One region of the Kitasatospora sp. NPDC004745 genome, then DNA from elsewhere that is predicted to be linked to it. Evidence: riboswitches for the same ligand, from Rfam matches in the RefSeq annotation. Region 1 holds a riboswitch; each other region holds the start of a gene.
What was found. Region 1 has a riboswitch for cyclic di-AMP ahead of ACFYUY_RS02450 (hypothetical protein). Riboswitches for the same ligand answer to the same signal wherever they lie in the genome.
Positions count from the first base shown of each region.

Region 2: linked by a shared signal. The riboswitch ahead of ACFYUY_RS25165 (peptidoglycan DD-metalloendopeptidase family protein) and the one ahead of ACFYUY_RS02450 (hypothetical protein) in region 1 are both predicted to bind cyclic di-AMP.
Region 3: linked by a shared signal. The riboswitch ahead of ACFYUY_RS03375 (transglycosylase family protein) and the one ahead of ACFYUY_RS02450 (hypothetical protein) in region 1 are both predicted to bind cyclic di-AMP.
Region 4: linked by a shared signal. The riboswitch ahead of ACFYUY_RS37320 (M23 family metallopeptidase) and the one ahead of ACFYUY_RS02450 (hypothetical protein) in region 1 are both predicted to bind cyclic di-AMP.

Region 1 covers NZ_JBIALK010000001.1:531,100-538,834, reverse strand. Annotated here, with positions in the region: gene aceB (malate synthase A) at 1-854, opposite strand, end outside; gene ACFYUY_RS02460 (IclR family transcriptional regulator) at 1,043-1,840, shown strand; gene ACFYUY_RS02455 (hypothetical protein) at 2,085-2,657, shown strand; gene ACFYUY_RS02450 (hypothetical protein) at 2,789-4,057, opposite strand; cyclic di-AMP (ydaO/yuaA leader) riboswitch at 4,066-4,224, opposite strand; gene ACFYUY_RS02445 (MoaF N-terminal domain-containing protein) at 4,669-4,998, shown strand; gene ACFYUY_RS02440 (alpha/beta hydrolase-fold protein) at 5,124-6,266, opposite strand; gene ACFYUY_RS02435 (PPOX class F420-dependent oxidoreductase) at 6,658-7,095, shown strand; gene ACFYUY_RS02430 (TetR/AcrR family transcriptional regulator) at 7,167-7,735, opposite strand, start outside.
Region 2 covers NZ_JBIALK010000017.1:34,714-42,448, forward strand. Annotated here, with positions in the region: gene purB (adenylosuccinate lyase) at 1-202, shown strand, start outside; gene ACFYUY_RS25160 (MFS transporter) at 210-1,742, opposite strand; cyclic di-AMP (ydaO/yuaA leader) riboswitch at 2,055-2,238, shown strand; gene ACFYUY_RS25165 (peptidoglycan DD-metalloendopeptidase family protein) at 2,241-3,242, shown strand; gene ACFYUY_RS25170 (DUF2470 domain-containing protein) at 3,608-4,327, opposite strand; gene ACFYUY_RS25175 (RidA family protein) at 4,473-4,880, opposite strand; gene ACFYUY_RS25180 (IclR family transcriptional regulator) at 4,907-5,656, opposite strand; gene ACFYUY_RS25185 (sugar kinase) at 5,811-6,914, opposite strand; gene ACFYUY_RS25190 (alanine racemase) at 7,040-7,735, shown strand, end outside.
Region 3 covers NZ_JBIALK010000001.1:762,227-769,961, reverse strand. Annotated here, with positions in the region: gene ACFYUY_RS03395 (helix-turn-helix transcriptional regulator) at 1-507, opposite strand, end outside; gene ACFYUY_RS03390 (ATP-binding protein) at 925-1,446, shown strand; gene ACFYUY_RS03385 (DUF397 domain-containing protein) at 1,790-2,053, opposite strand; gene ACFYUY_RS03380 (hypothetical protein) at 2,624-3,565, shown strand; cyclic di-AMP (ydaO/yuaA leader) riboswitch at 3,962-4,161, shown strand; gene ACFYUY_RS03375 (transglycosylase family protein) at 4,148-5,434, shown strand; gene ACFYUY_RS03370 (hypothetical protein) at 5,731-5,931, shown strand; gene ACFYUY_RS03365 (LacI family DNA-binding transcriptional regulator) at 6,049-7,068, opposite strand; gene ACFYUY_RS03360 (glycoside hydrolase family 13 protein) at 7,094-7,735, opposite strand, start outside.
Region 4 covers NZ_JBIALK010000039.1:38,722-46,456, reverse strand. Annotated here, with positions in the region: gene ACFYUY_RS37340 (class I SAM-dependent methyltransferase) at 1-569, opposite strand, end outside; gene ACFYUY_RS37335 (sensor domain-containing protein) at 713-1,459, opposite strand; gene ACFYUY_RS37330 (GNAT family N-acetyltransferase) at 1,596-2,168, opposite strand; gene ACFYUY_RS37325 (hypothetical protein) at 2,211-3,083, shown strand; gene ACFYUY_RS37320 (M23 family metallopeptidase) at 3,228-4,061, opposite strand; cyclic di-AMP (ydaO/yuaA leader) riboswitch at 4,074-4,232, opposite strand; gene ACFYUY_RS37315 (YiaA/YiaB family inner membrane protein) at 4,478-4,768, shown strand; gene ACFYUY_RS37310 (alpha/beta fold hydrolase) at 4,892-5,719, shown strand; gene ACFYUY_RS37305 (TetR/AcrR family transcriptional regulator) at 5,840-6,409, shown strand; gene ACFYUY_RS37300 (SpoIIE family protein phosphatase) at 6,604-7,735, shown strand, end outside.

The sequences.
Region 1 (7,735 bases):
AGGCCGGCGGCGTGGTCGCGCAGTTCGTGGAGGATCTCGTCCATCTCGAACGCGGCGGTGATGGTCTCGATCAGGACGGTGGCCCGGATGGTGCCGTGCGGGATGCCGAGCCGCTCCTGGGCGTGGGTGAAGACGTCGTTCCAGAGCCGGGCCTCGAGGTGGCTCTCGGTCTTCGGCAGGTAGAAGTACGGGCCGGAGTTCGGGTCCTCGGCGCCCTTGGCGATCAGCCGCGCGGCGTTGTGGAAGAAGTACAGGCCGAAGTCGAGGAAGGCGCCGGCCACCGGGGTGCCGTCGACGAGGAGGTGCGTCTCGTCGAGGTGCCAGCCGCGCGGGCGGACCACGACGGTGGCGAGTTCCGCGGCGGGCTTGAGCGCGTAGGACTTGCCGGCCGGGGTGGTGAAGTCGATGCGGCCCTCGAAGGCGTCGATCAGGTTGATCTGGCCGCTGACCACGTTCTCCCAGGTCGGGGAGGTGGCGTCCTCGAAGTCGGCGAGCCAGATCCGCGCCCCGGAGTTGAGGGCGTTGATGACCATCTTGCGGTCGGTGGGGCCGGTGATCTCGACCCGGCGGTCCTGGAGGGCGCGGGGCGCCTCGGCGACCTTCCAGTCGCCGGCCCGGACGTCGGCGGTCTCGGGGAGGAAGTCCAGCGTGCCGGCCTGCGCGATCTCCGCCCGGCGCGTCTTCCGTCGGGCCAGGAGTTCCTGTCGGCGCGCCTCGAACGTGCGGTGGAGGCCCACGACGAAGGCGACGGCCTCCGGGGTGAGCACCTCCTCCGCCCGGTGGACGCGCGGACCGGCGACAGTGACGACCGGAGCGGCGGGAGAGGCGCCGACGGGTCCCTGATCTGTAGCCATGGGCAGGACACTCCTAAGCGGTTGAGCCTGGCGAAGGGAGCTCCGGTGGGAACTTCCTTGATCGGAACCCACCTGTCGGCGGGTTCGATTCTGTAAGGTGGAGACTAGTTTCCGCGATACAGAATTTCAACGGTTTGTTGATGTGATCGCCGGGACTCTACTCCTCCCCGACAGCGAAGGGAACGCCGGTGGTTGCGACCCCCGACACAGCATCGACGACGGGCACCGACCGCGCGAGCGGCGGCGTGCAGTCCGTCGAGCGCGCCTTCCAGCTCCTGGAGGCGCTGGCCGACTCCGGCGGTGTCGCCACGCTCAGCGAGCTCTCCACCAGCTCCGGCCTGCCGATGCCGACCATCCACCGCCTGGTTCGTACCCTCGTCCAGCAGGGCTATGTGCGCCAGGACACCACGCGCCGCTACACCCTCGGCCCCCGGCTGATCCGCCTCGGCGAGACGGCCGGCCGCCTGCTCGGCAGCTGGGCCCGCCCCTACCTGGCCGAACTCATGGAGGCCACCGGCGAGACCGCCAACCTGGCGGTGCTGGAGGGCGGCGAGGTGGTCTACGTCGGGCAGGTGCAGTCGCGGCGATCGATGCGGATGTTCACCGAGGTCGGCCGGCGGGTGCAGCCGCACTGCACCGGCGTCGGCAAGGCGTTGCTCGCCCAGCTGCCCGAGGAGGAGGCGCGCGCGGTGCTCGGCCCCAACCCGCTGCCCGCGCACACCGAGTACACCGTCACCGACCCGCAGGAGCTGCTGGAGCAGCTCGCCGAGGCGCGCGAGCGCGGCTACGTGGTCGACGACCAGGAGCAGGAGATCGGCGTGCGCTGCATCGCGCTCGCCGTACCGGGCGCGCCCACGCCCACCGCGCTCTCCGTCTCCGGCCCCGAGGCCCGGATCCGCGCGCTGGAGGAGCAGGCCGGCGCCTCCGCGCTCGTCCCGGTGATGCACCACATCGCGGCCCGGCTGGGGCAGGTCCTGGCTCCCTGACCGGACCATGTGCCCCGCCCGGCGCGCCGGAGGCCGGGCGGACGGACCCCTGGTGCGCCGCAGGCCGGACGGCACCCCGGTGCGCCGGAGGTCCGACGGGCCGACTTCCGGTGCACCGGTGCGCCCGTCCAGGCGAACGGCTGGCGGGTTGTCCGGGCCCCCGGCGGCCGCCCCGCCACCCTGGGTGCGGGCGCGGCGCGCGACGGCGCGGGCCGCCGGAGCGCAAGGGCACGGGTGAGTCGCGATGGAACGCAGGAGCACGGGGCGTCGGGGATCCGGCGGGGTCGGTGGGGCCGGGCTGGTCGCCGTGGTGGCGGCGGGTTGCGCGGTGGCGGTGCTGGCCGCCGGGCCGTCCTGGGCGCTGCGCCGCCCCGAGCCGCGGCCGGTGGTGGACGTCGGCGCGGCCCTGGTCAAGCCCTCGAACTCCGACCTGGAGGTGGTCCGGATCGACCCGGACCCCGCTCCGCCCGGTGGCAGCACGACGATCCACGCATTCGTCGGGAACGGCGGCCCCGACACCACCGCCTCGCCGTTCACCGTCGTGGTCACCCTGCCGGAGGGGGTCACCCCCGAGGAGCCGTTCTTCCCCGAGGACTGCGAGGTGTTCCAGAACGGCCACCGGGTGCGCTGCGTCTTCCCCGCGGGGCTGAAGTCGGGGCGCAGCGCGACCGCGCTCGTCCCGGTCCGTCTCTCCCCCGACCTCCCGCTCGGCACCCTCCAGGGCGGCTGGGTCGCGGTGCGCGGCGCGGACGACAAGGACGAGACCAACAACCGGAAGCCGTTCGAGATCAGGGTGGTCGAGACGACCAACGACTGAGCCGGTACGCCCGAGCGCCCGGGGCCGAGTGGTCGGCCCCGGGCGCTCGGGCGTCAGCAGCCGGGAACGGGCTGCCGGCGGTGATCACGTGAGCCGTCGGGCCCGAGCGGCTGGGCCCGACGGCTCACGCGTCAGCGGTAGACCCGGACGTAGTCCGCGGCCATGCTGAGCGGCGTGGTCCCCTGCGGCGCCGGGTGGTACTGCCCCGCGCACACCGAGAGGTTGAGGATCAGGTACGCCGACCAGTTGGCGCCGACGCCCTTGCCGTCCGAGAAGACCTTGACGCCGTTGACGTACCAGTCGACCGAGTTGGCGCCGTAGTAGGTGCCGATCGTCACCCACTGGTCCTTCGCGACGGCACCGGCGTCGGTGTAGTACTTGGCGTTGCCGGGGTTGACGTGGTTGGTCAGCTCCAGCAGGTTCGGGTTGTCGGGGTGGTACTCGAAGGAGTCGATCTCCCCGTTGCCGTTCTTCCAGGTCCACAGGGCCGGCCAGGCACCGGAACCGGACGGCAGCTTGACCCGGGTCTCGGCGTAGTCGCCGGTCTTGACCTGGAAGCCCTCGCTGGAGCCCTCGGTGGTCAGGAAGCCCGCGTTCCAGGCCTGCTTGCCGTTCTCCAGGGTGGTGCCGCTCGGCGCGGCCGTGAAGGTGGCGACCCCGTTGGCGACGCTGACGTTGTTCTTGTTCAGCAGGTCGAGCTTGTTGTCGTCCGGGTTGTGGTTCCCGTACCTGTAGGCGGTGCTCTTGTCACCGACCCAGCGCGAGCCCCAGGTGATCGAGCTGTTGAACTCGTCGGACCAGGTCAGCGCCTTGCCCGCGACCGGGGAGGCCGGGGTGCCCGCCGAGGGGCTCGCCGTGGCACCGGGGGTGCTGGTGGGGGACGGCGTCGGGGTGGCGGTGGGGGTCGCGGTGGGAGCCGGGGTCGGGGTCGCCGTGCCGGAGACCACCAGCTGCTGCGAGGGCAGGTTGTGCCAGGCGCCGCCGAGGTCCTGCCAGAAGCCGAACTGGCTGTACGTCCCGGCCGGCAGCGCGCGGGCACCGCTGGTGAAGGACAGCCCGCTCGGGCAGATCTGCACGTTGGAGAGGTTGCCGGGGAAGTCCAGGTTGGTGCCGCGCGCGTCGCGCACGCCCACACCCACCGTCTTCGCGGTGACGCAGGCCGAGGAGTGGACGGTCAGCGAGGCGGTGGCGGCCTTGTTGGCGACCATCGTCGCGGGGGCCAGCCGGTCCTGGGTGACGGTCGGGGTGGTGGCGGCGTGGGCGGCGACGGTCGCCGGGAGGCCCAGCAGACCGGCACCGCTGACGGCGACCGCCCCGGTGGCGGCGAGGGCGGCGAAGCGGCCCCGGTGGGCCGGGCGGGCGTGGCGCGGCGTGCGGCGCCGGAGGGCAGGCTGGTGCATGGGGTGTCCTCTGCGACGCCTGCGAGGTGAGCTGTCGGGTTCGGGCTGCAGTTGCCCGGCCGCCGGTGGGAGCGGCTTCACCCCTAGCCGCGACCCGCACGCGGGAGAGCGTGCGGGCCGGGCGCTGACCTTGGTTCCCCCGCTCCCGTCCACTGTGGTCCTCGGTTGCCCGCCGGCGGGTGGACGGGACTCGGCGTCCCGGCGGCGGGGTCCGCGTGGCGGACGGCCGTTGCAGGCTAGGCAGACCGTCCGTGAACGGACAACTCTGCCGGGCGGGTTGTCGCGCAGCTCACAGTGGTGTCGATCAACGACGCTGCGTGGCGGTCGAGTTGATCATCCCCTCGGCCGAGCCGGGCGTCCATTCGACTCCCGGCCTGCGCCGCCGGCGCCCGGCGACCGGAGGACGGCTCGCCGGTGCCGCCGAGGGACGTCCGGCGGGCGCCCGCCCGGTGCGCCCTCCGGCGCGGCCGACTCCCCCGGCCGCGCCCGGCACAACTGCACCCGCCGGGCTCGCCCGGTCGGATAAATTGGAGGTCCGACATCTTCCGCAGTGCACAAGACCCCACGGACCACCCGTGCGCACCCCACCGGGAACGAGGTACCGCCCCACCATGACCGCGCCCCTGCCCGCCTTCGCCGGCCGCACCTACCTCTTCCGGGCCGACAACGGCGCGGCCTTCCGCAACGCCTACTCGGCCGACGGCACGCGGCTGCGCTGGGAGGGCCTCGGCGAGTCCGCGGGCCAGTGGGAGGACGTGCGGCTGCACGTCGCCGAGGTGGCGCCGGAGATCTACTTCGTCAGCTGGACGGAGCAGAGCGGGATCACCGTCAGCCACGTGATGGACCTCGGCAGGCTGACGGTCCGCGCCTTCTGGACATTCGAGGGCGAGGGCGGCCGGGTGGGCGAGCTGCACACCGGGACCCTGGAGCGGGTGGCCTGACCGATCGGTCCGGGCGGTCCGGCCGGGGGCCGCTGCGGTCCGGGGCCGTTGCGGTCCGGAGCCGTTGCGGTCAGGGGTCGGTCGGGCCTGGGCCGGGCTCGGGCCTGGGCCGGTCGGACCGGGGCTCAGACGGTCTGGTTGGGCACCTTGAGGTGCTGGGACAGCCACTCGAGCGAGGAGGGCAGCAGCGCGCTCCACGTCTCGAAGTTGTGGCCGCCGTTCTCCAGCATGCTGTAGGACACCTTCATCGGGTCCTTCACCGCGTCGACGAAGGCCTCGGTCTCGCGCCGGTAGTCGCCGTCGCCCTTCTTGGTGCCGGCGAGGAGCACGGACACCTTCGGCTGCGGCAGGTTCTTCAGCCGCCACAACAGGTTCGCCTCGTTGCGGCGCTGGCTGCTGCCGCCGAACAGGTCCCCCGTGGTCGGGTCGTCCGCCGCGTCGTAGTAGGCGGAGAGCGCGACGGCCGTCGGGAAGACGTCGGGGTGGCGCATGGCCAGCTTGAGCGCGCAGTAGCCACCGGTGGAGTTGCCCATGAAGGCCCAGGCCTGTGGGTCCGCGGAGACCCGGTAGCTCGCCTGGATCGCCGAGGGGACGTCCTTGGTGAAGTACGTGTCGGACTGCGCGCCGCCCGGGATGTCCTCGCACTCGGTGTCCTGCGGCAGGGCGGGCGAGGGGCGCACCAGGACCATGACGGTCGGCTGCATCCGGCCCTCCTGGAGCAGCTTGAGCGCCGCGCCGGGGTAGTTGAAGCGCGTGATCAGGTTCTCGGCGATCCCCGGGAACCCGGTGCTCACGATCACCGCCGGGAACTGCTTCTGCGCGTACTCCGGCTGGAAGTACTGCGGCGGCAGGTAGACGTAGCCCTCGGTGGAGAGGCGGCTGACCGCGCCGTCGATCCGCACCTTGCGGATCTCCCCCGACTGGGCGGGCTCGCGGCCCATCGCGCCGCCGCCCTTGACGGAGGCGTGGCCGATCGTCTCCACGAGCAGGCGCCCGGAGGCGTCCGCCTTGTTGTGAATGACCACCGGTCCGGTGTCGCCGGTGCCCAGCAGGTCGTCCCAACTGCTGTAGAAAGCGAAGTAGTTGTTGGCCACCAGGCCGAGCGCGGCGAGCACCGCGAGCTGGGTCGCGAGCAGTGCGCCGATCCTCCCCAGGACCGCCTGCCAGGTCGCTCTCGCGAGTCTGGGCCAGAGCCAGACCGTGCCGGCCATCATCACGACGGCGATCAATACGGTCAGCGCCAACACCTTGTGGCTCGTCAGACCCATGTCCTGCTTGCTCCCACGCCTCGAACTCCAGTCCCCTCCGCTGGGGACATCCGAGGAGGTCACCCCGGTTCCCCCCGCCGGGGCGCGAGGATCAACCCTAGCGTCCGGCTGGGAGAAGGCTGACGACGGCTGGGAGGTCACGGGGAGTCTGCTGGTCGTTTCCGGGTGACAGATGACAGGTGACAGAGTTTGAAATCTGTTATCTGTTATCTGTCGTCTGAAATCTGTCAGCTGTCAGCTGTTGACACCACGTGGGCGGACCGGGCCGGCGGGATGGCGGACGACGGCCACGGCCCGGCGCCGACCGTCGCCGCCCTACCGACACGCCGGCCACGCACCCCCTACCCTGAGCGTGCATCAGGTCGAGACGGACCGACACGGAAGGCGACCCATGGGCGGCTGGACGGACGACATCCGGGCACGGGTGCGGGAGCCCCGGATCTGGTACGTGGCGACCACCGGGGCGGACGGAGCCCCGCACGTCACGCCGATGTGGGTGGACCTGGCGGGCGACCGGGTGTTCTTCAACACCACCGTCGGGCGGGTCAAGGAGCGCAACCTCCGCCACGACCCCCGGCTCTGCCTCTCCCACGCCGATCCGGACGACCCGTACGACCGCGTCCAGATCCACGGCCGGGCCGTGGAGTTCGTGACCGGCGAGGCGGCGGACCGCCAGCTGGACCGCCTGGCCCGGAAGTACCTCGGCTCGGAGCGCTACGAGTGGGGCGTGCCGGGCGAACGGCGCGTCACCGTGTTCGTCGAGCCCACCCGGATCCGCCGGGTCGTGGGGGTCGAACCACTGCCGGCCGCCGCCCGCCGGAGCGACTGACACGCCGGAGCGGGCCGGCGGGGGGTTCGGGGGTGTAGCGGCGCCGGGGCGGAGCCACGCCCCCGGGGGCTTCAGGACACCCGTTCCCAGAGCCGCAAACCGGCCGTGAGCTCCCGCATGCAGCGCGCGCCGAGGTGCTGCGGGGAGTCCGGGCCGGTGGCGGGCGCGTCGGAGGAGGCCCACTGCTCCAGGGCCACCCGGATCGCCGCGGTCGCGGCGGCGGCGGCCAGCCGGATCTCCAGCGGATCGGTGCCCGCCGGGCAGCGCTCGGCGAGGACGGCGCGCAGCCGCGCCTCGGAGTCGGCGTGGACGCGCTGCCAGGTGCCGTCCAGCCGCGGGTCGCGCAGCAGGCTGCGGGTCCACCGCATCATCTCGGCGCCCGCCTCGTCGACCGGCGTCAGCGACACCGCCGCCGCACTCTCCAGCGCCTCGCGCAGCGGCAGTCCGGCCGGGCTCTCGGCGAGCCGGTCGACCCACTGCCGTCCGCCCGCCGCGAGCAGCGGGGCCACGGCGTCCTCCTTGACCGAGAAGTACCGGTAGAAGGTGCGCAGCGAGATCCCCGCGGCGAGGGCGATCTCCTCGGCGGTGGTGGCCTCCGCCCCCTTGTCGGCGAAGAGCGCGGCGGCGGTGCGGGCGATGT
Region 2 (7,735 bases), on a different contig from region 1:
CCGGGAGAACGAGCTGCTGGACCGCCTGGCCGCCGACGAGCGGATCCCGCTGGACCGGGCCGCGCTGGACGCCCTGCTGGCCGACCGGCTCTCCTTCACCGGTGCGGCCGGTGCCCAGGTCGCCGAGGTCGTCCGCCAGGTGGAGGCCGTCGCCGCCGCCTACCCGGAGGCCGCCAAGTACGCGCCGGGCGACATCCTCTGACGTCGCCTCAGCCCGCTGAGGGCCCCGCCGCCGTTCCGGTGGCGGGGCCCTCGTCCGTGTGCACGTGGCCCGGGTCGAGCGGCGGGGTGGTGCCGCAGGTCCACGCGCAGTCCGGCTCGGCGACGGGGTGGTCCTCCGGCGCGAGCACGTTTCCGCGGACGGTGGCGAGGGCGGTCAGCCCACCGGCGCAGAGCAGACCGGCACAGATCAGCATCGCGGTGTGGAAGGCGGAGTCCACCGCGGACGGCACCCGGTAGGCGTCGCCGCTGAGCCCGGCGAGCGCCGGCAGGGCGGCGACCGCGAGCAGACCGGCCGCGCGGGCGGCGGCGTTGTTGACGCCGCTGGCGATGCCCGCGTGCCGCACCTCGACCGCGGCCAGCACCGTCGCGGTCAGCGGCGCCACCAGCAGGGTCATCCCGCAGCCCATCACCGTCACGGCCGGCAGCACGTCGGCCCAGTAGGTGGAGCCGGCGCCGATGCGCAGCATCAGCAGCACCCCGGCGGCGCACAACAGCGGCCCGACGGTCAGCGGGATCCGCGGGCCGATCCGCTTGCCCAGCCGCCCGGCGCGCGCCGAGAACGTGAGCATCAGCACGGTGATCGGGACCAGGGCGAGGCCGGAGACCAGCGGGGAGAAGCCCGAGACGATCTGCAGCTGCACGACCAGCAGGAAGAACACCCCGCTGAACGCCGCGTAGACGCACAGGGTGACCAGGTTCACGGCGGTGAACAGCCGGGAGGAGAAGAGGCCGAGCGGCAGCATCGGCTCGGCGGCGCGGCGTTCGACCGTGAGGAAGGCCGCGCCGAGCACCAGCCCGACCGCTCCGGCGAACCAGACCGCGGGGGAGAGGCCCTCCCCGGCGGCGGTCAACGCGTAGGTGAGCGCACCGAGGGCGAGCGCGGCGAGCAGCGCACCGAGGACGTCGAAGCGACCGGTGGCGCTCTCGTCCCGGCTCTCCGGGACGTGCCGGGCGCCGACCGCGACGACGGCGGCCGCCAGCGGCAGGTTGAGCAGGAAGATCCACCGCCAGCCGGGGCCGTCCACCAGCCAGCCGCCGAGGAACGGGCCGACCGCCGCCGACACGCCGCCGAGCCCCGACCACAGGCCGACCGCCGCCGAGCGGTCCTCCGGGTGGAAGACGGCCTGCAGCATGGCGAGCGAACCGGGGGTGAGCAGCGCGCCGCCGATGCCCTGCACGGCGCGGGCCGCGACCAGCACCTGGATGGTGGGGGCGGCGGCGCAGGCCGCCGAGGCGGCGGCGAACCAGACCACCCCGATCAGGAACACCCGGCGCCGGCCGTACCGGTCGCCGAGCGCGCCGCCGAGCAGGATCAGCCCGGCGAGCGTCAGCAGATAGGCGTTCAGGGTCCATTGCAGGGAGGCGAGGGAGGCACCGAGGTCGGTGCCGATCCGGGGCAGCGCGACGTTCACCACGGTGCCGTCGAGCATCGCCATGCTGGAGCCGAGCACGGTTGCCAGGAGTACCCAGCGTCCCTGCGCGGTGCCCAGGCGCAGGGTGCCGGCCGCGGAGGTGGCCACGGCCCGATCCTGCGCCCCGCGGGGCCCGCGTGACAAGGGTCACCGGGGGGTGTGTCGACGGTGTGCGGTGCGTGAGCGAACGGTCGCGCAGCGGTGGCGGGATCGGCGCAGCGTCGTGGATCAGTGGCGCCGGGTGAATGGATTGTGCACGCACGGTGCAGCCGATCATTCGGAGTGTCACGGCCCCGGCGGGGATGGTTGTCCGTTCAAGAGATCGACATTGCTTCACCCGGACGGATGGGTTTTAGTTCAGCGACCGCCCGGCCAGTCCGGACGGATCCGCCGGGTGGAACGCCGAATCCTGCCGCTGCCCGGTGGTTCGAACTGAACTCTGTACGGCAGGAGCGGGGGACCCACAGGTAAGTCGCCGGACCGGGATCGGCACGCGCTTCGCGTACCGGATCCCAGGGCCGGCTTGGGGTGAAGCCGCGCATGCGGCCGGGCAACTCCAGCCCGAACCCGACAGCTCACCTCGCAGGCGTCGGAGAGGAAACTTCCATGCCTGCTCAGGCTCGTCGTATCGCCCTGCCCCGCGCCGCCCGCATCGGCATCGCCACCGCGGTCACCGGGGTCTCCTTCGCCCTTCCGCTCGTGGCCGCCGTGAGCGCCCAGGCGCACACCGCCCCGGCCGCCCCGGCCGCGCAGAGCTCCACCTGGACCGGCGCCACCAGCGTCGACGCCAAGCCGGCCGCCCCGGCCGCCGCTCCCGTCACCGCCCCGGCCCAGGCCGAGAGCTACCGCGTCGTCAGCGGTGACACCCTGTCGAAGATCGCCGACGCCAAGCACGTCGACGGTGGCTGGCAGGCGCTGTACGAGCACAACCGCTCGGTCGTCGGCGGCAACCCGAACCTGATCTTCCCGGGTCAGCACCTCTCGATCGCCGGCCACGCCGCGCCGTCCGCGGACGCCGCCCCGGCGAAGCCCGCCGCCCCGGCCGCCCCGGCCAAGCCCGCCGCCCCGGCCAAGCCGAAGGCCCAGGTGCAGGCCAAGACCGAGGCCGCCAAGCCGTCCGCCCCGGTCCAGACCCAGGTGCAGACCGCGGCCCCGAAGCCGGCCGCCGCCGTCACCGCCGCCCCGGCCGCCGCCAGCACCTCGGGCTTCGTCGCCCCGCTGGCCAACCCGAAGCTGGGCACCGCCTACGGCGTGGCCGGTTCGATGTGGGCCTCCGGCCACCACACCGGCCAGGACTTCGTCGCCTCCACCGGCACCCCGCTGCGCGCCGTCGCCAACGGCGTCGTGGTGAAGGCCGGCAACGGTGGCGCCTACGGCAACGAGGTCGAGATCAAGCTCGCCGACGGCCACTACGCCGAGTACGCGCACCTCTCCTCGATCGGCGTGTCGATCGGTCAGGCCGTCACCGTCGGCCAGCAGATCGGCCTCTCCGGTGCGACCGGCAACGTGACCGGCCCGCACCTGCACTTCGAGATCCGCACCGGCTCCGAGTACGGCTCGGACATCGACCCGGTCGCCTACCTGCGGGCGCACGGCGTCGCTCTCTGACCCTGACGGGTCGAGGGCCCGGTCCCGCCGGACGGGCCCTTCGGGACTACCGCTGATGCGGGGCGAAACGATCCTCCGGGATGGTCATGTCGGGTGACCGCTCGACCGGGTGATCGCCGCAACGGCGGACATGGGCGCGGGACACGCCCAGGCCGGCCCGGCTCGCGAGACCTCCCTCGCGAGCCGGGCCGGCCGCTGCCGTTTCCGCCGCCGTTCCCGGGGGCGTTCCCGGTGCGTCTCCGCTTCCGGCGCCGGCGCGCGCAACGGGCGGACGGCGCCGGGGGTGTGACGTCGGCCCCGGGGGCGTCCGCCGCCTGCCGCCTGTCGGGTGCCGTTCGCCGGGTGCCGTTCGCCGGGCTGCGGGTTCAGAGCCGGTGGACGGGCAGGCCCTGCTCCGCGGCGTTCAGCAGCTCGTGCACCCGCTGGCCGAACTCCTCGGTGTCGGCGACGGGTTCGGGGAAGACCAGGCGGACGTCGCGGTGGCCGTGCGGGTGGTCCAGGCGCAGCACCAGGCCGTGCCGGTCCAGGGCGAGCGGCCGGACGTCCGGCCGCCCGGCGAGCAGCGCCGGGTCGAGCAGCCGGGTGAGGACGGCGACGGCGTCCGCGTGGTCGTCGGCGAGGTGGGTGAGCAGTGCGGCCTCGTACCGGGCCAGCGGGTCGGGCGCGGCGTGGGCGAGGTCGGCGGCGGTGAGGGCGCCGGTGCCGTACGGGGTGGACAGGACGGCGTGGGCGACGTCCACGCGCAGGTGGACGCTGATGCCGTCGTCGGCGAGGTGGGCCAGGTGCAGCCGGCCGGCCAGGGTGAGGCGGGCGCGGATCCGGTCGCGGACGGCGACGGGGGAGACGTCGGTGACGTCGAGCACGACCGCGAGGCCGTCGGTCTCGCGCGCGGCGGCGGTGGAGAGCGGGGAGCCGAGCGGGGCGCGCAGGCGCAGCCGGGAGCCGTGGACGGAGACCGGGGTGTCCAGGTCGTGGTGCTCGCCGAGGGCGCGGACGGTGAGCGAGGAGGTCGCGGCGAGGAGGCTGTGGACCCGTTCGGCGGTGGTGGGCTCGGGCACCGGGGCGTCGTCGGTGGGCAGACTCATGACGGACCTCCAGTTGGTTAGGTGAGCCTAACCTAATCACCGTGGGAGGGTGTGGCAAGTGCCGCCCCGTCCGCGCCGTCCGAGCGGTGCGCGGAAGGGCCCGGACGCGCGGGGCGTCCGGGCCCTTCCGTCCGGGCGGCGGCGCTCAGCCGATCACGGCCTGGGCGTCGATCTCGACCAGCATCGGCTCCTGCGGCAGCTCGACGAAGACCGTCGTCCGGCAGGGCTTCACCCCGCCGGGCTTCACGTTCTCCTCGATGAACTCCGCGTAGACCTCGTTCATCAGCGGGAAGTCGGCCCGCTGCGTGAGGTAGACCCGGAACATCACCACGTCCTCGATGGTCGCGCCACCGGCCTCGACGATCGCCTTGACGTTCTCCAGCGTGCGCCGGGTCTGGGCCCGCACGTCGCCGCGGTACAGGTACTCGCCGGTCGCCGGGTCCTGCGGGCCCTGGCCGGAGACCTGGAGGATCGGGCCCTTGCGGACGCCCTGGGAGAACGTCCAGGCGGGCGCGGGGGCGCCGTCGGTGCGGATCTCGGTCTTGTCGGTCATCGGCTTCCTCGTGTTCTGGCGGTCGGTCAGGTACGGTCCGGGCGGCCGCAGTCGGCCGAGACGGCGCGGGCGGTGGCGAGCAGCTGCGGGAGGAGGTCCAGCACCTGCTCGTAGGGCAGCACGACGTCCGGGACGGAGATGGACGCGGCGGCGACGACCCGGCCGGTGACGTCCCGGATCGGCGCCGCCACGCAGTTGATGAACGCCTCGTGTTCGGCGTGGTCCTGCGCCCAGCCCTGGGCGGCCACCCGCTCCAGCTCGGCGAGCAGCTCCTCGGGCGTGGTGAGGGTGCGGGCGGTGTGCGGGGTGAAGTCGATCCCGGCGACCACCCGGCGGCGCTCCGGCAGCGGCAGGTCGGCGAGCAGCACCTTGGAGACGGCGGCGCTGTGCAGGGCGGCGCGCAGGCCGATCCGGGAGTACATCCTGACGGGGTGCCGGGAGTCGAACTTGTCGATGTAGACCACCTCGCCGCCCTCGTACGCGGCCAGATGCACGGTCTGGCCGGTGGCGGCGTTCAGCTCGGCCAGGTGCGGGGCGGCGATCCGGCGCACGCCGCGCTGCTCCAGCGCCAGGCCGGAGAGCGCGAACAGGCCGGCGCCCAGGTGGTAGCGGTAGCCCGCGTCGCGGTAGACGAACCGTTCCTCCTCCAGGCTCTGGAGCAGTCGCAGCACGGTCGTCTTGTGGACGCCGAGCACCTCGGCCAGCTGGTCGAGGGAGCGCTCGCCCTCGCCCAGTTCGGCGAGGATGCGCAGGGCGCGGGTGACGGTCTGGCTCATCGTGCTCCGCTCGGAGGGCTCGGGCTGGGATCGCGGCGCGGGCCGGGGGCGCCGAGCGCGTCGCGGACGCCGCACGCGCCGCACGCGCCGGGAACGCGGGACGCGCCGGGAGCGCGGCGCCGGCCGGGGCTGCGGCGGGGGCCGGGATCGCTGCTCATTCTGCCCGTGCCCACCGGGCCGCGCGGGCCGGGCCCGCGGGGACGGCCGGGCCGGAGATGCCCCGTGCGCACACCCGGGTGGCCGCCCAGTCGGCGGGCGAGGCGTCGAGCAGCGCCGCCACCACGGCGGCGGGCGGCAGCTCGGCCTGGTCGCCGTGGGCCGTCAGCGCGCAGGCGGCGCTCAGGTGGCCGAGTCGCAGCCGACGGCGCTGGTCCAGGCCGCGGACGGTGCCGGCCAGGTAGCCCGCGGCGAACGCGTCGCCCGCGCCGGTGGCCTCGACCACCTCGACGGCCAGCGCCGGCTCGGCCACCGCCGTGCCGTCCCGCTCCAGGGCGGTGACGACGCGGGCCGCGTCCTTGACCACGACCGTGGCGGGGGAGGGGAAGCGCCGGCGCAGCGCGGACGGGTCCCCGGTGCCGAAGGCGGCCTCCGCCTCGTCGGCGCCGAGCAGCAGCAGGTCGGCGGCGTCCAGCAGCGGTGGCAGGACGGCCGGGTCGCGGCCGTGCCAGAGCGCGGGGCGCCAGTTGAGGTCGAAGCTGATCAGCCGGCCCGGGCGCGGGGCGGCGAGCAGGGCGCGCAGCAGGGCCAGGCAGTCGTCGGAGAGCGCGGCGGTGATGCCGGACAGGTGCAGCAGTCGGGCACCCGACAGCAGGCGCGCGGCCGCCGGGTCGGTGAGCAGGGCGGGCGAGAGCGCCGCGGCTGCTGAGCCGCGCCGGTGGTAGTGCAGCCGGCTGCGGCCGGGCCCGAGGTCGTGGCGGTGGCCGCTGTCGCCACCGACCTCCTTGAGGTAGAGGCCGGTCGGGCGGGCCGGGTCCACGGCGACCGCCGAGACGTCCACGCCGCGGGCGGCGACCTCGGCGAGCAGCCGCCGCCCGAAGCCGTCGTCACCGACCCTGCTGATCCAGGCGGTCGGAACGCCGAGCGCGGCCAGCGCGCCGGCCACGTTGGACTCCGCTCCGCCGACCGACAGCCGGAAGGTGTCCACCGCCTCCAGCGGGCCCGGGCGGTCCGGGAGCAGGACGGCCATCGACTCGCCCACGCAGACGGCCGTCGGGGGAGGCCCGGGGCGGCTCGGGCCCGGGGTGTCCTGTCGCGGCATCAGCTGGGCTCCTCGTCTGCGGCGGCCGTTCCGTTGACCGTGATCCGGCGCCGATGCTAGAACCGTGATGCCAGCATGTGCAACCCTCATTGCACATGTTGCAACATGGCAGATGGAGGAAGACGGTGGAGCAGACGTTCGCAAGCCCCGGCACCGGGCCGGGCATCGACGACGCCGCGGTGGCGGCCCTCGCCGACGAGACGCTCGACTGGCGGTTCAAGGCCGCCCCGTCGGACTCTCCCCCCGCCCGGTACCCCGGAGACGCCGCCGGCGCGCGGAGCGTCCGGGACTGGTTGGCCACCGGACCGACCCTCGACGGGCTCGGCACCCCGCTGCTCACCCTGGACGGCGCCGCGCTCGACCACAACATCCGCACCATGGCCCGCTGGTGCGCCGAGGCCGGGGTCGCACTCACCCCGCACGGCAAGACCACCATGGCGCCCGCGCTCTGGCAGGCGCAGCTCGCCGCCGGCAGCCACGGCATCACCCTCGCCAACCTGCCGCAGGTGCGCGTCGCCCGGGCCTTCGGCGTCGAGCGGATCCTGCTCGCCAACACCCTGATCGACCCGGCCGGACTCGCCTGGCTCGCCGCCGAACAGGCCGCCGACCCGGCCTTCGCCCTCGTCTCCTGGGTGGACTCCACCGAGAGCGTGCGGCTGATGGACGAGGCCCTGCGCGCCGCCGGGGCCGACCGGCCGGTCGAGGTCCTCGTCGAACTCGGCGGCCCCGGCGGGCGGACCGGTGCCCGCGGCGTGGACGCGGCCGTCGAGATCGCCGCCGCCGTGCTGCGCGCCCCCACCCTGCGCCTCGCCGGCGTCGGC
Region 3 (7,735 bases), 230 kb from region 1:
ATTGGCGCCCTCGGTCAGCAGCTTCTGGCGGCGCAGGCGGAGGCTGACCCGCCGCTCGACCTCCTCCTCGCTGATGACCGGCCGACTCTGGCCGAAAACCGCCCGTGCGTACTCCTCGGACTGCAGCAGTCCGGGGATGAACTGCACCTCGTAGGTGCGGATCAGCTGGGCGGCCTCCTCCAGGCCGACGTAGGTCTGGAACCATCCCGGCAGCACGTCGTTGAAGCTGTGCCACCAACCGGACTTGTTCGCCTCGCGGACCAGGCCGAGCAGGGCCTCCCGCTCGATGCCGTCGTCCACCCCGTACAGGCTGAGCAGGTCGGCGACGTCGCGCTCCTTGAAGCTGACGCGGCCGAGTTCCATCCGACTGATCTTGGACTCGGAGGCGCGGATCGCGTAGCCGGCATCCTCGCGCGTGATGCCGCGCGTCTCGCGCAGTCGGCGCAACTGGGAGCCGAGGAGGATCCGGCGGACCATCGAGCCGCCGCCCGGCTGAACTGTGGTCATGCGGTCGAAACCTCCACCTAGGGCAAACAGCGCACAGTCTGCCATCAGTTGAGCGCTCACGGTGCCGATACTGACGGATGTTCCTATCAGTTCCGCACTCCACGTACCAGGATGCACGTGCAGACGGCGCTTGCATATGCCAATAGTGCGACTGCACGTGAATCGACTCTTGCATCTGCAGTGAGCGCACACCACCATGGTGCACGTGCACCTGCACATCCCTGGCAATCCCGCGGGCTCCGCGTCGACCCCACGCGCGACTCCGTGCACCGACTCGGCAGCGTCCCCGCGCCACCGGGCGTTCGAGTGCGCGCGCGCCTGGTCGAGGGGGCGGCCGAGCGGCCGAGCGAGTCGGAGGTGACCGGCATGACCCCGGCGGGTCCAGCCGTGTCCGCCCCCTTATGGGAGGAGCTCTTCATGAGCACCGGTACGGCTTTGGCGGTTGACCCCCATGTGGTCACCTGTACGCTCGCTCCTCGCTTCGAAGCCGTCAGAACCGCACGCGACTTCGCCAGAACCTCGCTTCAGCGCTGGGGCCTGATGGAGCTGTTCGACGACGTCGCACTGGTGGCCTCGGAACTGGTGACCAACGCGCTGCGGCATGCGGTCGGCGCACGGCCCGACCCGACGGGCGGCGCCCCGGGCGAGTACGACTTTCCCACACAGCCCACCGCGGACGGCCGGCTGCCGATCCGAATAAGCCTCGTCCACCGCTCCCCCCAGGTGGTCTGTGCGGTGAGCGACCCGAGCAGCATCGGCCCGGTCGCCCGCGAGGCGGACTTCGTCGCCGAGTCCGGCCGCGGACTCCACCTGGTGGAGTCGTTCAGCCAGTCCTGGGGCTGGCACCCGCTGGGCAGCGGCAAGGTCGTCTGGGCCCTGTTCGAGGCGGAGCCGCTCGTCGGCTCCGAACTCGGTGGACGGCACCGGCGCTCGGCCTAGGGCCGGGCGGCGCGCGGCCGGCCGCCGACGGCACCGGGAGGACGGCACCCCGGGCCGCGCGGACCGGCGCGACGAACCGGGCGCGACCTCCTTACCGGCCCCGGCACGCCCCGCGGGCCGATCGGCCGCGGCGATCCGCCGAAGAGGCCGTGCGACACATTCCCGTGCAGTTCGGGCCGCGTGTTCCGGCGCCGGCGGCACGGCGGAATTCCGGTGGAACACCGCTCGCGGCGGAATCCGGGCGGGCACCCCCGCGCCATTACCGGAAAGCGCACCGGAAAAGACAAAGGCCGTCGTGGTGTCAGCACCCACGACGGCCCCCCGATGGCGATGCGGCGGCCGGTCAGACCGCCAGGTGGTCGAACTCCCCGTCCTTGGCCCCCAGCAGCAGGGCGGCGATCTCGGCACGGGTGTAGATGAGCGCCGGACCTTCCGGGAAACGCGAGTTGCGCATCGCCACATCGCCCCCCGGCAGGGCCGCGAACTCGACGCAGTTCCCCTGGGAGTTGCTGTGCAGGCTCTTCTGCCAGACCACCCCCTTGAGGTCGGCGGCCGCCATCCCGTTGTAGGTGTCGTACGAGCCGTGCGTGTCCTGCGAGTCGTGCATAGAAATCTCCCGAAGAGCTCCGGAGTGGTCGTCCAGCGCGGCGCCCCCGGCACCCGCCGAACGAACGGACCGGCCCCGTACCGGCCCGGAACAACGCCTCACTTGACGCGATGATAGCTGCAGTGCACGTGCATCAGCACGGGACGTTGCAGGTGCACGATGCTTTTCACCGGCGGCCCCGAACTCTTCACGGACCCTTTTCCTGACGGTACGTAAACGGACATAGCCGACTGAATCGACGAAGTCCCGATAACCGGCCGTGAGCGGACCCCCGCTGAATGTTGATCTTCGAATGCCGGGAGTCGCACTCCTGTGACCCTCCGTCAGACGCATCGGACAGCACCTCCGTGCTGTGAGACATCTCACGCACCGCACGTGCAACGCGCAGCCCCGTCCGGGACGTCACGGCAACCACCGGAGCCCTTCCGGGGGTTGGGTGAGATATGTCCGCATTGCTGTGGATCCGCCCGGATCGGCACACGTCGCGCACCGCGCGCGCACCGCGGCCGCGCGGAACCCGAACGGCAGCCGACTGCAGGCCCGACCGGCCGATGTCCTACGATCTCCGGCATGAGCACCGCAGCCATCCCGGGCGCGCCACTGCCCGTCCGCACTCCAGGCTCCCGTGCGCGGGGGCGCCACCGCCGTCCCGAGCGCCCCGAGATTCCGACCGGCGCCCCGGCCCTGGTGCTGGCCGTGCCCGCGACCGCAGGGCCCGAGTCCCGCTCGGTCGTCGAGGAACTGCTGTCGATCGTCCGCAGCGAGCAGGCCGGCGTCCGCACCGCGGTCGGCTACCTCCCCGGTGGGAACACCGAGGCCGACGACAGCGAGGACCGCACCGTCGCCGAGCTCCTGGCCATGGCCGCCGAGGCCGGCCTGCCGGCGCCCGTCGTGGTCCCGCTGGTCCCCGGCCCGCACGGCTTCCTGACCGAACTCCACGCCCTCGCAGCGGAGTACGGCGCGTCCGTCACCGACGTGCTCGGCCCGCACCCGCTGCTCGCCGAGGCCGTCCACGTGCGCCTGTCCGAGGCCGGGCTGGCCCGCGCCGACCGGGCCAGGCTGTTCGCCATCGCGACCGCCGCGGACGGCGTGGTCCTGACCACCGTCGGCGGCGAGGAGGCCGCCGCGGCGGCCGGCATCACCGGCGTACTGCTGGCGGCCCGGCTGGCCGTCCCGGTCATCCCCGCCGCGCTCGACGTGCCCGGCTCGGTGGCCGCGGCCGTCAACCACCTCAAGGAGACCGGCTCCCTGCGCCCCGCGCTGGCCCCGCTGGTGATCGGCCCGGAGGCCGACTCCGAGCTGCTCGCGACGGCCGCCGAGGAGACGGGCTGCCCGTCCGCCGCTCCGCTGGGCGCCTACCCGACGGTCGGCCAGCTGATCGCCTCGACCTACCTGGCCGCGCTGCCGGCGCCCTCCCCGGAGGAGCTGGCCCAGGCCGAGGCGGAGGCCGCCGCGGAGGCCGCTGAGGGCACCCACGGCGCCCACGCCGCCGCCGGGGGGCCCGAGGAGTAGTAGCGGGACACCACGCGCACCGAAGGGCCCGGAACGGCTTCGTTCCGGGCCCTTCCGGCTTGCCCCGTACGGGAGTTAAGGCGTGAATAGGCGCGATGTCCGTTCTGTTGATGTTTGATCGGTTCTGCCCGGGGCGCGGGCCGGCGGCCGGGAATCGGCCGCGCCTCCCGCATCGCGGACGCACCCGATCACACCCCGACGCGTCGTCAGCCGTTTCCTGAGGCGCGGCCAGTTGTGCGCACCCGTAGCGCCGTTGCGGGAAAACGATCATTTCGGATCATGACGGACAGCGGAAACGATCATTCTCGCCAAACCGTGATGTGCATCACAGTGTTTGCGGTTTGAACTTAAGTCTGCTTAACGTGCTCCCCGTTCGTGACCACACGGACCCAGTTCATCCGCAACGCCGAGTCCTGCCGTCGGGTGCCCTGGAAGCGCGAAAACGCACCACGGCAGGAGCGGGGGACCCACAGGTAAGTCGCCCCGGACCGTTCCCAGGAACGGTTCAGGGCTAGGGGTGAAGCCGCGTCCACAGCGCGGCCGGGCAACTCCAGCCCGAATCCGACAGCTCACCTCGCAGGCGTGGGAGAGGACCACGTCTTCATGCTGCCCACCAACGGCACCCGTCTGTCCAGCCGCACCCGCCGCGTCATCGCCGCCATCGGCGTCGCGGGCGTCGGCCTCACGATCCCCTGCCTCACCACCGGCACCGCCTCCGCCGCCTCCGTCGCGACCTGGGACAAGGTCGCCCAGTGCGAGAGCAGCGGCAACTGGAGCATCAACACCGGCAACGGCTTCTACGGCGGCCTGCAGTTCACCTCCAGCACCTGGGCCGCCTTCGGCGGCACCGCGTACGCCCCGCAGGCGAACCTGGCCACCAAGGACCAGCAGATCGCCGTCGCCGAGAAGGTCCTCGCCTCGCAGGGCCCCGGCGCCTGGCCGGTCTGCTCGGTCCAGGCCGGCCTGACCAAGGGCGGCGCCCCGGCCGCCGTCGACACCTCCGCGGGCTCCACCGCCGGTGCGACGGCCGCCAAGCCCGCCCCGGCCGCCAAGCCCGCGCAGACCCCCGCCCCGGCCGCCAAGCCGGCCGCGCCGGCCCAGGAGCAGACCTCCGGCGACTCCGCCAAGAGCACCTGGACCCAGAAGCACCAGGAGCAGGCCCAGGGCGGCGCCCAGGCCGAGAGCGACGACTACACCGTCGTGGCCGGCGACTGGCTGTCCTCCATCGCCGACAAGCACAACATCGACGGCGGCTGGCAGCGGCTCTACGAGCTCAACCGCGGCACCCTGACCGACGGCCCGAACACCATCTACCCGGGCCAGCACCTGTCCTTCAAGGACGCCGGCCAGGGCCGGCAGGCGGCCACCGCGACCAAGTCCGGCTCGGACTTCAGCTGGTTCGACCGTTCGAAGAAGTCCGGCCAGACCACCGACGGCGGTGCCGTGAACGCCAAGCCGGCCGCGCAGACCCAGGCCCCGGCCGCCCAGGCCCCGGCCCAGGCCGCCACCGGCAGCATGGCCGCCGCGGTCTCCTTCGCCGAGTCGAAGGTCGGCCAGGCCTACGTCTACGGCGGCACCGGCAACGGCGGCTGGGACTGCTCCGGCCTGACCCAGGCCGCGCTGCGCGCCGCGGGCGTCTCCATCCCGCGCGTGGCCGCGGACCAGGCCGCCGCCAGCACCCACGTCTCGCTGGACAACCTGCAGCCGGGCGACCTGCTGTTCTGGTCCAACAACGGCCAGGACTCCGGCGTCTACCACGTCGCGATCTACGTCGGCGGCGGCAAGTACGTCGAGGCCGCCAACCCGAGCTCGGGCGTGCGCGAGCAGACCGTCGCCAACTGGGCCCCGGACTTCGCCGGCCGGGTCTGAGGCACACCGGCGGGCCACGGGCGGCACGGCACAGCCGACGGCTGACGGCTGACGGCTGACGGCTGACGGCGAACAGCTGACAGATTTCAGATTTCAGATTTCAGCCGACAGATTTCATCATCTGAAACCTGTCATCTGTCACCCGCCCCCGTCGCCCGCCGCACGGAACCCCCGGGGGAGAGCCCGATCGCTCTCCCCCGGGGGTTCCGGCGTACCCGCCCTCCGCCGGCCGAAGGTCATGGTCAAAGCCGGCCACACCGGGCATGCTGCTGCTCTGCACCCGAGGAGGAGCCACCATGGCCCAGGTCACCGTCACACTCGACGCCAACCTCGCGATCGACGCGATGCTACTCTCCGGCACCAAGAACCCGCAGGACGCCGTCGAACTGGTCCTGCGGGACTACCTGGCCCGCGGCCGCCGCACCGGGACCCGGACCGGCGACCCCGCCGACGACCGGCGGCTCACCCGCAGCCGCCCCACCGACCAGCAGGGCTGACCCGCCCCACCCGCCGCCGTCCGCGCCACCCCCGCACACGGCACACGGCACCCATGCGAAACGGGCCCCGGGGAGCGGTCGCTCCCCGGGGCCCGTCGGCCGTCCACGGCCCGTCGCTCAGCGCGCGCAGGCCCCCGTCGAGCCCCGCATGACCAGCTCCGGCTGGAACATGAACTCCCCCCGCTGGGCCGCGTTGCCGCCGACCTCCTCCAGCAGCGCGTCCACCGCCGCCGTGGCCATCGCCTCGACCGGCTGGCGGATCGTCGTCAACGGCGGCTCGGTGAAGGCGATCAGCGGCGAGTCGTCGAAGCCGACCACCGACACGTCCTGCGGCACCGACAGCCCGCGCTGGCGCACCGCCCGGATCGCCCCGAGGGCCATCATGTCGCTGCCGCACACGATCGCCGTGCAGCCCTTGTCGAGCAGCGCCCCGGCGGCCGCGTGCCCGCCCTCGACGCTGAACAGGGTGTGGTGGACGAGGTCCTCGGCCTCCTCCGCGCTGCGCCCGAGCACCTCGCGCATCGCCGCCGTGAAGCCCTCGATCTTGCGCAGCACCGGCACGTACCGGCGCTGCCCCACGGCCAACCCGATCCGCTCGTGGCCGAGTTCGGCCAGGTGCTGGACGGCCATCCACATCGCGGCGCGGTCGTCCGGCGAGATGAACGGGGCGGCGATCCGCTCGCTGTAGCCGTTGATCAGGACGAAGGGCACCCCGCGGCCGGCCAGCCGGGCGTACCGGTCGTGGTCGGCGGTGGAGTCGGCGTGCAGCCCGGAGACGAAGACGATGCCCGCCACGCCCCGGTCGACCAGCATCTCCACCAGTTCGTCCTCGGTGGATCCGCCCGGCGTCTGGGTGCACAGCACCGGGGTGTACCCGTGCCGGCTGAGCACCTGCTCGATCACCTGGGCCAGCGCGGGGAAGATCGGGTTGCTCAACTCCGGCGTGATCAGACCGATCAGGCCCGCACTGCGCTGGCGCAGCCGGGTCGGCCGCTCGTAACCGAGCACGTCGAGCGCGGCCAGCACGGTCTGCCGGGTGGCGGCCGAGACGTTCGCCTTGCCGTTGAGTACGCGGGAGACGGTGGCTTCGCTGACCCCCGCCTGCGCCGCGATGTCTGAGAGTCGCGCCGTAGTCACGGTCCCAGAGCCTATTGCAACCACGTCAGACCGCCCACCAGCCGGTGCTGTCCGGTGCGAGCACCGTCTCGCCGCCGTCCACCACCGGGTCCGCCGAGGAGAGCAGCAGCCGCCCGGGCACGGGTATCCGGACCGGCTCGCCGGTGGTGTTCACCGTGCAGACGAAGGCGCCGCGGCGGAACACCAGGGTGCCCTCGGGGCCCTCCAGCCACTCGACCTCCGTCCCGGCGCCCAGGTCGGCCTGGGAGCGGCGGACGGCGAGCGCGCTGCGGTAGAGCTCCAGGGTGGACGTCGGGTCGCCGGTCTGCGCCTCGACGCTGAGCTCGGCCCACTGCACCGGCTGCGGCAGCCAGGAGGGCCCGCCGGCGACCGGGCCGAAGCCGTACGGGGCCTCGGTGCCGGACCACGGGATCGGGACGCGGCAGCCGTCGCGGTAGCCGTCCTGCCCGGCCTGGCGGAAGAAGGACGGGTCCTGGCGCACCTCGTCCGGCAGGTCGGTGACGTCGGGCAGGCCGAGCTCCTCGCCCTGGTAGACGTACGCCGAGCCGGGGAGCGCGAGCATCAGCAGGGTGGCGGCGCGGGCGCGGCGCAGGCCGAGCGCGCGGTCGCCGGCGGTGCGGATCTGGGTGCCGAGGCCCGGCTCGTTGGCGAAGCGGGTGGCGTGCCG
Region 4 (7,735 bases), on a different contig from region 1:
AGTGCGGCCACCTGCCCTTCGATGCCGAACCGTTCGGGGTAGGCGAAGAGCAGGTAGGCGCTCAGGGTGAGGGCGAAGGAGCCGTCGGCGAAGGGCAGCCGGGGCAGTGCGGCGGCCACGTAGCGCTGCGGGTGCGCGGCCGCGTCGGCGGTGAAGAGCCGGCGGGCGCGGTCCCAGCTGCGCAGGTAGCGCTCGGAGCGGTAGGGGTGCGGCGCCGGGTACAGGTGGGGGCGGGCGGCCATCGCCGCGGCCATCGAGGCCCGGGCGGCCAGCGCGTGGGCGGCGACCTCGGGGGCGGGGAGCACGTAGGCCGGGTCGGCGGCGATCACCCGGCAGCCCAGTTCGCGCGCTTCGGCGGCCAGCCCGGCCGCACCGCCGGGGCAGTCCAGCAACGGGCCGGGAAGGGCGGCGAGTTGGGACCGGGTGAGGTCGAACAGGGCGCAGTACTCGTCCAGTGGCCGGGAGGTGACGAGGACGGCGTCGTCCACCGCGACCGGGGCCTCGGCGGCCGGCCGGGCGGCGGGCCCGGCCCCGGTGCCCCGGTCGGCGGGGGTGCGTACGGCGGCCACCCGGCCATCGGAACACGCGGCGGCCCCGCCCGCATCCGGGGGTCTCCGGGCGGGGGCGGGGCCGGTGTCGACGGGCCGGTGTCGGCGGGCGGGGGTCAGCAGCCGGGGGTCGGGGCCGGGGAGACGTCGGCGGCCGGGCGGGGTCAGCCGGCGAGCAGGCTCCGGACGGCGGACCGGTTCACGGCGGTCAGGCCGCGGACCAGCTGCGCGGTGAGCAGGACGAGCAGCACGCCGGCCAGCGAGAAGGCGGCGATCTGCCAGGCCCCCTCGACGTAGTAGACGTGCCGGACGTGGTCGCTGTCGGAGAAGTCGAAGAGCCGGTAGCCGCGCCAGTCGGTGAAGGTCGGGAACACCCAGTGGTACGCCGGGTAGAGCGCCATCGCCCAGCCGAGCAGCAGGAACGTCGTCGTCATGGTGAAGCTGAAGACCGCCCACGGGAACATCACCACCTGGTGGAGCGCGGCCTTCCAGCCGGCCGGGTCGGCCAGCCGCGCGGTGATCGCGCCCCAGGTGCCCGGACGGACCTGGCGCACCGGCTCCGGCTCGGGGACGTCCAGGCCCAGCATGCCGCGGGCGCGGGCCCGCTCCGTCCGGCCCAGGCCCCGGGCGGCGGTGGTCAGGCCGGCCAGCACGGGCAGGCCGAGGACGGTGACGAAGGTGCCGAGCCCCAGGCAGAACAGGGTGATCACGAGGGAGAAGCCGACGACGGCCACCGGCAGGCCGGTGAGCGCGTAGCCGATCTCGCGGTAGTACTGCCCGGCGAACGGCGCCCGCCAGAAGGACGGCACCGACCCGGGCCGGCTGGAGCGGGCGGGGGTGCGGTACGGGTCGTCGCCGTAACCGCCGAGGACGTCCCAGTCGCGCTCCTGCATGCTTCGGCTGCTGCTCATGTCCCGGCCTCGGTCCCTCGTTCTCGGTTGCTGACCCGGCCAGTCTGGTCGAGCGGGCGGTGCGGAACGATCCGGGGACCCGGCGGATCGGGGGTGGGGTTAACCCCCGGTCCGGGAGCGCGCTCAACCGGGCGGGTCACCCGGCCGGGCCGGCCCACTCCCCGGTGGTCAGCGCGTACCGGTGCGCGCCGGACCGGACGCCGGCCCCGGGCGGGTCGTGCCGAACCGGCCCCTGCGCCCGGAACCCGAGCCGGGTGAGCACCGCGGCGGAGGCCCGGTTGTCCACGTCGACCCGGGCGGTGAGGCGGCGCAGGCCGAGGACGCCGAAGGCCAGCCCGCAGAGCAGGCCGACGATCTCGCCCGCGTGACCGCGTCCGCGGGCCCCGCGGCCGACCGCGTAGCCGAGCTCGGCGCAGCGGCCGGTGCCGAGGGTCAGGGAGGCGTGGGCGATCGGGGTGGCGTCCGCCGGGTCCTCGGCGTCCTCGCGCCGGGTGACGGCGAGCTGGTACGTCCGCCGTTCCCGCGCGAGCGCCTCCTCCAGGTAGAGCTCGATCTGGTCGGCGCAGGTCTCGCGGTCCCAGGGGTCGAACGGGAGGTACCGGGTGACCTCCGGGTCGCCGAACAGCGCGTGCAGCGCGTCCACGTCCCCGGGGGTGTGGTGGTACTCGCGGATGGCCAGTCGGGAGCCGGTGAGTCGTACGGGGACCATGGCTGGCGACCCTACCCCCGGCCAGCGGTTACCGTTCGGGCTATGAACGACGAAGACCTGCGGCTCGCCCCGCGCACCAGGGCCGCCGACCTGCTCGCCTGGGCGGCGGCGGAGGGCCGCGCCCCGGTGGCCGAGGGGCCGCTGCGAGCCGTCCTGGCCCTGCTGGAGCTGGGCGGGGGCAGGATGCACGACGGCTGGCCCGAGCTGACCTCGAACGCGGTGGAGCACCTGCTCTACGAGCGTCTCCACCTCTACGTCCAGCCCGGGCCGGAGACGGACCCGCTGGCGTACGGCGCCTCGGTCGAGCTGCTGGTGGACCACCAGCGGGCGGCCCGGCGGCTGAACGCCAAGCGGCAGGAGCGGCTGCACGCCGAGGCCGAGTGGCAGGGCGAGGTCGCGGCCGGGCTGCTGCGCCGGGCCGACCTGGTGACCTGGCCCCGGCTGTACGCGCTGCTGCTGCACGCGTACGAGGTGGACGTCGCGGACCCGGCGGCGGTGCGGGCCTGGCTGGACGGCTTCCGGGAGCTGGCGGAGGAGGAGCGGCTGGCGGCGATCGCCGCGCTGGTCCCGACCGGCTGGCTGGACGAGCTGGACGAGCAGGGCTGGGGGCCGGCCCGGGTGCTTTCGGTCGGCATGGCGACGGACGGCGCGCGCCGGCTGCTGGAGCAGGGGCTGATGCGGCGCAGCTACCGCAACCTGGCGGAGCTGACCGCCGCGGGCCGGCCGATGCCGGACGAACTGTCCGGGGGCTTCGGGGAGTTCGAGGAGGCTGCGGCGCAGGCCGCGCTCGACCTGTGCGGCGAGTGGACCGTCCCGGGGCTGGCGCGGCTGCTGCTGGAGGAGTTCCCGGACCTCGCACCGGAGCCGGGGCAGGAGGAGATCGACGCCTACCTGGCGGGGCTGCCGCAGGAGTAGCCGCCCGCGGGGCGACGTGCCGGAGCCCCGGCCGCACGCGTGCGGCCGGGGCTCCGGTCCGTTCGGGTCCGCCGCGGCCCGCCGCGGTCGGCGGGGGCCGGCGGGGGCCGGTGGGTGCCGGTGGGTGCCGGCGGGGGCGCCGGCTCAGGGGGTGAGGCCGCGCTGCTCCAGCCAGGTCTCCGGGTCGACCGGGGCGCCGCCGCCGGGGCGGACCTCCAGGTGCAGGTGGGGGCCGGTGACGTTGCCGGTGGCGCCGACCTTGCCGATCTGCTGGCCGGAGGTGACCTTGCCGGAGCCCTTGATGATCGAGGAGAGGTGGCAGTACCAGATCTCGGTGCCGTCGGGCAGGGTCTCGACGATCCGGTAGCCGTACGAACCGGACCAGCCGGCCGAGGTGATGGTGCCCTGGCCGACCGCGAAGACCGGGGTCCCGGTGTCGGCGGCGAAGTCCAGACCGGTGTGCAGGTGGGCCCAGTAGCGGGCGCTCTGGCCGTAGTGGGCGGAGAGGTTGTAGTCCTTCACCGGCAGGGTGAGGGCGGCGGCCTTGGCCCGCTCGGCCTCCTCGGCGGCCCGCTTGGCCTCGGCCTCCTTGGCGGCGGCCTTGGCCTCGGCCTCCTTGGCGGCCTGGACGCGGGCGCCCTCCTCGGCGGCGGTGCGCTGGCTGTCGGCCTGCTGCTGGATCCGGGCGGCGAGCGCGAGCCCGGGGTCGGCGGAGAGGGCGACCGGGGTCTCGTCGGGGGCCTCGACGGCGGGCGCGGCGGCCGGGGTGGCGGAGGCGAAGCCGGTGGCGCCCAGGGTGGCCGCGACGGCGGTGACGCCGAGCAGCGGGGAGGCTCCGCGGGTCTGACGCGGCATCCGGTGCCGGTTGGCGTCGGCTTCCGGGGCGGGGTGCTCCAGGTCGACCATGCCGGGGTGGTCGAGGAGCCGGGTACCGGCTGCGGGGCCGGCCGGGTGTGCCGGGGTGTGCGTCGACGCCACGGAGGCGCGCTCCTTTCCTTCCTTCGCGCCTACCGGGTTAGCTGACGGGTTCGGAGCAGGAAGGTCTCCTACGGCCGGGCCTGGGCCCCGCCGATTCACCCCAAGGAACGTGGTTCCCCGGCTCCCTGGCCTGCCCGGAGGCCGGCCGGCGGGATTAGGCGACGGCGCACGGTGCCGTCTGGGTACGGCGTTGACGACCGCGCTGCGTTATCAAACGTTAATCCTAGGGCGCCCCGATTCCAAGCCGTCCGCCCGGGACGACCGGAGATGACCAGGGCGCTCTGGTAGGTGATGGCGGGTTTTGTCCCCGTTGACCGGCATTGAGCCGCTCGACGTGATCGAACGTCAGCGAACGACCCCCCATCTGAGTACGCCTACTCATGTGCGGACCGATCACCCCGCCGCATCCTGACGCCATGAACGCACCGATGCAGTCCCGCACCACGGCCGCGTACTACATCCAGGCCGTGCTCTCCTTCGCGCTGTCCGGCGGAGCCCTCGCCGTCGGGATCGCCTACCTGCCGGTCGGCGGCTGGACCCGCGCCTTCCTGGCGATCGGGCTCCTCTACACCGTCACCTCGTCCTTCACGCTCGCCAAGGTGGTCCGGGACCGGCAGGAGACCAACGAGATCGTCACCCGGGTGGACCAGGCCCGGCTGGAGAAGCTGCTCAGCGAGCACGACCCGTTCAAGGTCGACGGGGTCTGAGCGGGCACCGGGCGACCCCGGGGCGGACGGCGCCGAGGGCTTGACGGCTAAGGCTATTAGCCTTAGCTTTATGGCTATCGGCAGACGCCGACGACCCGCAGCGGCGGTCCCAGGAGGCCCACCATGAACGCCACCAGCGCCACCAGCACCCAGTACCTCGACGTCCCCGGCGGGCGCCTCGCCTACGACGACACCCGGCAGGGCGACGGCGCCCCCGTCGTCCTGCTCCCCGGGATGCTCGACACCCGCGCCGCCTACCGGCACCTGCACCCGCTGCTGACCGCCGCCGGCCACCGCGTCATCACCATGGACCTGCGCGGCTTCGGCGAGTCCTCGATCGTCTGGGACGACTACTCCCCCGCCGCCATCGCCACCGACGTCCTGGCCCTGCTGAACCACCTCGGCATCGAACGCGCCGTGCTCGTCGGCAACTCCTACACCGGCGCGACCGTCGTCAAGGTCGCCGGTGACGCCCCGCAGCGGGTCGCCGGGATCGCCCTGATCGACGCCTTCGTCGAGAACCCCCCGGCCAACGCCCTCATGCGCGGCGTCGTCCGCGCGATGGGCGCCCTGATCGTCCACTGGCCGGCCTTCTGGGGCTTCTACCACCGCAAGCTCGCCTTCCCCGGTGCCAGGCCCGCCGACTTCGACGCCTACGTCGACGGACTCGTCGCCGCCATGCGCACCCCGGGCCGCCGGACGGCCACCCGCGGACACGTCTCCGGCGACTCCGCGCCGATCGGCTGGACCGCCGCCGTCCGCTGCCCCGCGCTCGTCGTCATGGGCGGCAAGGACCCCGACTTCCCCGACCCGGAGGCCGTCGCCGACCGGCAGACCGCGGCGCTCGGCGCCCGGAAGGTCATGATCGAGGGATCCGGCCACTACCCGATGGCCGACGCCCCGGAGGCCACCGCCGGCGCCCTGCTGCCCTTCCTCGCCGAGCTCGCCTGACGCCCGGCCCCGGCCGCGGGCCCGCTCGCCCGAGCCCGGTCCGCCCCGCCGCGCCCGGGCCCGCCCCGGTCGTCCGCACCGCCCGCCCGCCCGTCCGCCCGTCCACGGAGAGACCGCACCATGCCCCGAGTAGGACTGACCCCCGACCAGGTCGTCGGCCACGCCCTCGCCCTCATCGACGAACAGGGCCCCGAAGCCCTCACCCTGGCCGCCGTCGCGGCCCGGGCCGGGGTCGCCACCCCCTCGCTCTACAAGCACGTCAGCGGCGGGCTCGCCGAGCTGCGCCGGCTGCTCGCCGTCCGGGTCACCGAGGAGCTCGCGGACCGGCTGGCCGAGGCCGCCGTCGGCCGCAGCGGGGACGACGCCGTCGCCGCCGTCCTGCGCGCCTACCACGCGTACGCCGCCGAGCACCCGCACCGCTACGCCGCGCTGCCCCAGGCCCCGCAGCCCGACGACGACCTCTCCCGCGCGGCGGCCCGGCTGGTGGGCGTGATCATCGCCGTCCTCCGGGAGTACGGCCTCGACGGCCCGGAGGTGATCCACGCGGCGCGCACCGTCCGCTCCGTCGCCCACGGCTTCGCCTCGCTCTCCATCGCCGGCGCCTTCCAGCTCGCCGAGGACCTCACCACCACCCACGACCGGCTGATCAGCACCCTCACCACCGGCCTGCGCTCCTGGCCCTCGGCCTGAGCCCGCCGCCGGGGCGCCGACCGGCCCGGGCCCGCGGCGGGGAGGGCGGGAGCACCGGCGCCGGTGGGGCTGCGGGGGCGCCGTTCACCCGCTTCAGCACCCACTTGAGAAATAAGGTATTAAGAATTAAGTGCCCCTCCGGGCACCCAAAGGGCACCCACCACCCTCCTCGGAACGGAAAGGCCGGGTATCCGATGGACCTGACCTCGCCGTGGCTCCCCCCGTCCGAGGACGACAGCCGGACGCAGCCCAGCAGTCCGGGCGGCCGCAGCGCCATGCGCTGCGTGCGCTTACTGCTCTCCTGCACCACCGCCGCCGAGCTGCTCGGCACCGTCCTCGCCGAGGGCCCCGGCTGGATCACCGGCGAGGGTTCCGCGCTCTACCTGCTGGACCCGGCCGGAATGCTCCGGCTGACGGCCTCGCACGGCCTGCCGGACTGGGCCCACGAGCGGTACAGCACCGTCGACCCGGCCGGCGACCTCCCCGCCGCGATGGCGCTGCGGCTGCGCCGCCCCTACCTGCTCACCCCCGAGCACACCAGCGTCGACTACCCGAACCGGAACGCCGGCATGGGTACCGGGATGGTCGCCGTGATCACCCTGCCGATGATCGTCGACGAGCGGCCGGTCGGCGTGCTCGCCCTGGCGCTGGCCCACCGGGGCACCGTCCCCCGCCGCGACCTGGACGTCCTGGAGACCATCGGCGACGCCTGCGCCCACCGGCTGTCCCACCTGCTCGACCACGCGGACGCCCGGCGCCCGCAGGGCCCCGCGCCGGCCCCCGAGGACTCCGGCCGGCCCGCCGGCCTGGCCCACCCGATGCTGTCGCTGGCCGTCCGGGCCGCCGGGCACGGCGCCTTCGAACGCGACCTCGTCACCGGGGAGAGCTACTGGGACGCCGAGGCGTTCCGGATCACCGGCCAGCCGGCCGCCCCGGACGGCGCCGCCCCGGAACTGGACCGGATCGTCCACCCCGAGGACCTGCCGGACGTCCAGGCGGCGGTCGCCGAGGCGCTCGCCACCGGCGGGCGGTACCGGATCGCGTACCGGGTGCTGCGCGGGGGCGGCCGGGCGGCCAGCATCGAGGAGACCGGCGAGGTGATGCTGGACGTCCACGGCCGCCCCGTCCGGATCGCCGGGCTGTTCGCCGACCGCGAGCACGGCCGCAGGCCCGGGCGGGAGCGCCCGGAGGAGCCCGCGGGTGCTCCCGCCGGCCCCGGCTCGCCCACCGCCCGCGCCGGCGCCGCGCCCGCCGGCGCCGCGCCCGCCGGCGCCGCGCCCGACACGGCCCGGCGCGACGCCCCGGCCACCGCCCGGACCGCCCTGC